One region of the Bacillus sp. OTU2372 genome, then DNA from elsewhere that is predicted to be linked to it. Evidence: predicted binding sites of a transcription regulator. Region 1 holds the regulator's gene; the other holds the start of a gene.
The links. The regulator Rex, encoded in region 1, represses fermentation and respiration genes when NADH is low (regulators of the CRP and FNR family bind a similar motif). The targets are predictions, from matches to a motif close to TTGTGAAATATTTCACAA.
Positions count from the first base shown of each region.

Region 2: the regulator Rex is predicted to act here: its motif matches at 1,781-1,798, upstream of AAHB15_RS14960 (L-lactate dehydrogenase).

Region 1 covers NZ_JASATK010000027.1:51,068-53,553, forward strand. The annotation lists gene AAHB15_RS25770 (YhbD family protein) at 1-412, opposite strand, end outside; gene AAHB15_RS25775 (redox-sensing transcriptional repressor Rex) at 519-1,172, opposite strand; gene moaC (cyclic pyranopterin monophosphate synthase MoaC) at 1,208-1,705, opposite strand; gene AAHB15_RS25785 (ABC-F family ATP-binding cassette domain-containing protein) at 1,983-2,486, shown strand, end outside.
Region 2 covers NZ_JASATK010000008.1:108,835-111,320, forward strand. The annotation lists gene AAHB15_RS14955 (MFS transporter) at 1-702, opposite strand, end outside; gene AAHB15_RS14960 (L-lactate dehydrogenase) at 733-1,680, opposite strand; gene AAHB15_RS14965 (HoxN/HupN/NixA family nickel/cobalt transporter) at 1,925-2,486, opposite strand, start outside.

The sequences.
Region 1 (2,486 bases):
CTAAATTTATTTCACCCGATTGTAAAAGTTTCTCTAATACATAAACTTCGAGCATTCTTGAAAAGGTAAACTGATGACCGCCCTTATCCATTTCCAAATAGATATCCATTACAGGTGGTGAAACAATGTTGCGTTTTATAAGATCGTCCTTTTCCAGCTCTAAATCACTAATATTAGGTGAAAACATATCTGCTAATTCATCCAAAGACAAATTATCCTTCATGGTCTGGATTTTATTAATCCGCTCTAAAACCTTTTCTTTTGGAAAGAACGTTTCCTGTCCAGTAAAGGTGGATTTTCGGATAAACCACTCTTCGGGGATAAGATCTTTCCGTTTCCATCGGTAGAGCTGCCCATAAGAGATACCGGCAAGTTCCAGTAGCTCCTTCTTAGAAATTAAATCGTCGCTCATTTTAGATAACCCCTTTCTGAAAACAGTGTAACATAACACTGTTATGCTAGTAAAGTGATAAAAAAAGTGTTTCACTAATTTTTGTAAGTGAAACACCCTTTTATCATTATTCCTCTATTTCTTCTGTTGGGTAATGCTTTAAGAAGTAAACTAAAGACTGCAGTTCCACTGCCAAGTCGATGTGATGAACCCTGATCGATGAAGGGACATTTAATCGTGCTGGAGTGAAATTTAAGATCCCTCTCACTTCAGCTTTTGCCAGCCTGTCGGTAATCACTTGGGCAACAGGTGCTGGAACCGTTAGAATGACAACAGATATTTTTTCCTCTAAGAGCACTTTTTCGAGATCATCCATCGGATAAACCGGAACTTCACGAATTTTTGTTCCCTCTTTTGCCGGATCGACATCAAAGGCAACTTCAATTTTTGTATTATTGTTTTTTAAGAAATTATAATTTAAAAAGGCAGTACCTAGATTCCCAACCCCAATTAACGCAACCTTTGTTAATTCATCTTGATCAAGTGTCTTACGGAAAAAGGTCAACAAATAGTTGACATTGTAGCCATATCCCTTTTTCCCCAAGGCCCCAAAATAGGAAAAGTCTCGGCGGATTGTCGCACTGTCTACCTTTACCGCTTCACTTAGTTCTGCAGACGAAACTCTTTGTTTACCTGAAGTATGCAGATTTTTTAAAAATCGATAATAGAGGGGCAGCCGTTTTGCTGTCGCCTGTGGTATCTTCATCGTTTCATTACTCATAATCTCCCACACCCCATTATAAAAATTTGATAATATTATTTAACTTGTTCGGTTCTTTTGAAGTCCCCATTTTTTCCGCCCGTTTTCTCAACTAAGTAAGTTGGTCCAATGATCATACCTTTATCTACTGCTTTGCACATATCATAAACGGTTAAAGCGCATGCTGATGCAGCTGTGAGCGCTTCCATTTCAACACCTGTATTCCCTTTTGTTTTAACGGCTGCAGCAATATGCAACTGATAGCTTCCATTTTGATTCTGTTCCCATGAGAAGGATATATTGACCCCTGTTAATGGAATCGGGTGACACATGGGAATAATATCCCAAGTCTTTTTCGCTGCCATTACCGCTGCAACTTGTGCGACAGCTAAGACATCACCTTTTTTCATTTCATGGTTCGTTATTTTTTGATATATTTCTTCACTTACGATAATACTCGATTGAGCAAGAGCCGTGCGTGCCGTTTCGGGTTTGTCGCTGACATCAACCATTTTAGCTCTGCCTTCTTCATTAAAGTGCGTAAATTCTGCCATAAAAAAATCCTCCTACAAAAAAATAATACACTATTTTTAACACTATGTGTGTGAAACTTTGAGCGAAATATACATTTTTCTTGAAAAAAGTGCCATCGATTACTCTTTATTGCTGTCATTACGCTTATAAGGTACACTATTTGTATGGTAGGTAATTTTGAAAGCTGAAACTTAGTGAAGTTTTTCACTAAACAAATGAAATCGAATACAGCCGTTTTTTATAAAAGATCTGACGTAATCCTATTTTACGTTTTGTTGTTAATAGAGGTGATTTAAAATGATTTTACTACAAGTGAACCAGCTGCAAAAATATTATGGCGCTGAGCTTATTTTATCGAATATAAAGCTTGAATTACAAACCCGCGACCGTGTGGCCCTTGTCGGACGAAATGGTGCGGGAAAATCAACGTTATTAAAGATTATTGCCGGACACCTGTCCCACGATGGCGGAGAGATCATTAAACCAAAAGATGTAACAATCGGTTATTTAGCGCAAAATACCGGCCTTGAATCCAATTTGTCGATTTGGGATGAGATGTTAACCGTTTTCGAACCACTTCGATTAATGGAAAAATCGCTTCGCAAGCTCGAAGAACAAATGGCTGATCCTACTATTTTTGAAAACAGTGCCAAATACGAGCGCATTTTAAAAGAATATGATCTGCTCCAGGTGAGATTTAAGGAACAAGGCGGCTATCAATATGAGGCAGAAATACGCTCTGTTCTCTCTGGTTTAAACTTTCATGATAATTCCCTGATGATTGCCTCTTTAAGCGGAGGA
Region 2 (2,486 bases), on a different contig from region 1:
AAAGGAAGCAAACGCCAGGCCATAGCGCCAGAGAAATCCATCCTTGAGCGCATCTTTGTAACCATACTTTTCTGTTTTTTCACCCGTTTCTTTTGTCTCAAAGTTCTCCGCTTTCCAAAGCCAGCCGATAAAAAACAAAATCGTTAAAGAAGCAAAAAACGTTAAAGTTACACGCCAGTTGGCCACCATTTGCTTGGCAAAAACCGTGAATAAAACAGCCACAATAAAGGCACCAGCATTATAGGCGACCGTATTGGCCGCATTAATGCGCAGCTTTGTTTTTGAATTTTTTACATAGTGGGCAACGATTGGGTTCATGTAGACAATCACCATCGAGCCACCTACGGCCATGACCATCCGAGCGACTGTATAGGCCCAATAATTAGGCAGATAAATCGCGACAAGCCCCATCATTAACAGGCCAATCGCCGTGCCTGCTGCTTTTCTTGGTCCTAATTTCATGAGTACTATTGCTGCTAAAATGTTGGCAAATACACGCGCTGTCGTAATCGAATAGTTCACTAATTGAGAAATAATCGGATTGACCGGTCCACCGAAAAATGTTTCGGTTATTTGCGGTGTTAAGGAAGAACCCGCCACCCAGTTCATGGCAAAGGTTACATAGGCCAGCCATAAAACCGCCATCATAAAATAACCTTTTTTGGTATGATTTATCGTTTCCATATTTTCATCTGCTTTCATTAGAGAGTTCATCTCTGGCAAAGAGTCTATTTAAATTACAGGTTTCATTGTTTCCTTTAATACAGTAACTGAGTGATTAAATTGCTGTTTTTCTTTTTCATTTAAGTCGATTTCGATAACTTCGCGGATTCCGCCACGGTTAATGACAGCTGGAACGCCGATAAACACATCTTGTTGTCCATATTGGCCATCTAGATAAGAAGATACAGTTAAGATACAGTTTTCATTATTTAAAATTGCTTTTGTAATTCGAACAAGAGACATCCCAATACCATAGTAGGTAGCGCCTTTTCGTTCAATGATATGATAGGCCGCATCACGGACGTTAACGAAAATTTGCTCTAGGCATTCTTTGTTTAGTTTTTCGGCGGGAAGTTCTTCAAGTCTTTCCACACCTACTGAGGCGCGGCTCCAAACCGGAAGTTCTGTATCTCCGTGTTCACCAATGATATAAGCATGAACATTTCGTGTGTCCATGTTAAAATGCTGGCCAAGCGCAAAGCGGAGACGTGCAGAATCTAAGACAGTACCAGAACCAATCACTCGCTCTTTTGGGAGACCAGATTCTTTCCAAGTCACATAGGTTAAGATGTCGACAGGGTTTGTTGCGACCAAGAAGATGCCGTCAAAGCCACTGGCCATGATGTTTTTTACAATTTCTTTAAAGATTTTTGTGTTCTTTTCGACTAATTGTAAACGGGTTTCACCTGGCTTTTGAGCCAATCCTGCTGTAATAACAACTAGGTCTGCAGTTTCACAATCTTGATAAGAGCCGCTCCATACGTTGATAGGGGATGGAGCAAATGGGATTCCATGGTTGAGGTCCATTGCTTCGCCTTCTGATTTTGCCTCATTCACATCTATCAGCACTAACTCTTCTGCTACTCCTTGATTAATCATTGAATAGGCATAGCTGCATCCGACTGCACCTGTTCCAATTAAAACTACTCGATTCACTTTCTTATTTCTGTTTTCCATGATGTTCTCTCCCTTTTATATGAAATTAATAAAATGATATAAGCTATATTCTGGATGTAATGATTAATTAATAACTTGACGATGTTAGTATATCACCCGATTGTGAAGTTTTTCACAATAAATGTGACGTTACTATGAACCTTTTGTTGAAAGCCTTTACAAGTAGCGGGGGGGACGGTTCCCTGAAAAATACCCATTGAAAAAGTCCTCCTCCTATACAAAGGAAAAGGACTTTCTTTATGAACTACTGTAACCAAAGTTTATATAATCCCTCGGTTACTGCTAAGTTGTACATGTAATACATCCCAAAAGCGATGCTAATGACACCTGTCAGCCGGGTAAGGGTTTGATTTAGCACGCGTTTTTTAGCACTAAAAACGAAAGGTATCCCAATAATCGTGGTAAAGAAAAGCATACCCAAAATGGTACCTGCACCGAATATTAGGATATAAACAGCCGCCTCCCAAACACTCTTGACTGTACTCATCGTTAGTAAGACCATTGCACCGCTTCCGGCTAGACCATGGACTAAACCAATAAACAGGGATTTCAGGTATGAAACATTTTGATGTTGGTGTTTATGCTGATGCTTTCCGCTATGAGAATGGGAGTGGAGGTGTTTATGCTCGTCCCCGTCATGTTCATGCTGGTGAAGGTGGATATTTTTTAAAGAGAGTAGAGTGGTTAAACCAAGGTAGACAAGCATGATTCCTACTAAAAATTCTAATGACATCGCCCATTTTTCGGGTATTTCCCCCTTCATTAAAATGAGGATTACTCCAATAATGAATAATGTCGCTGTATGG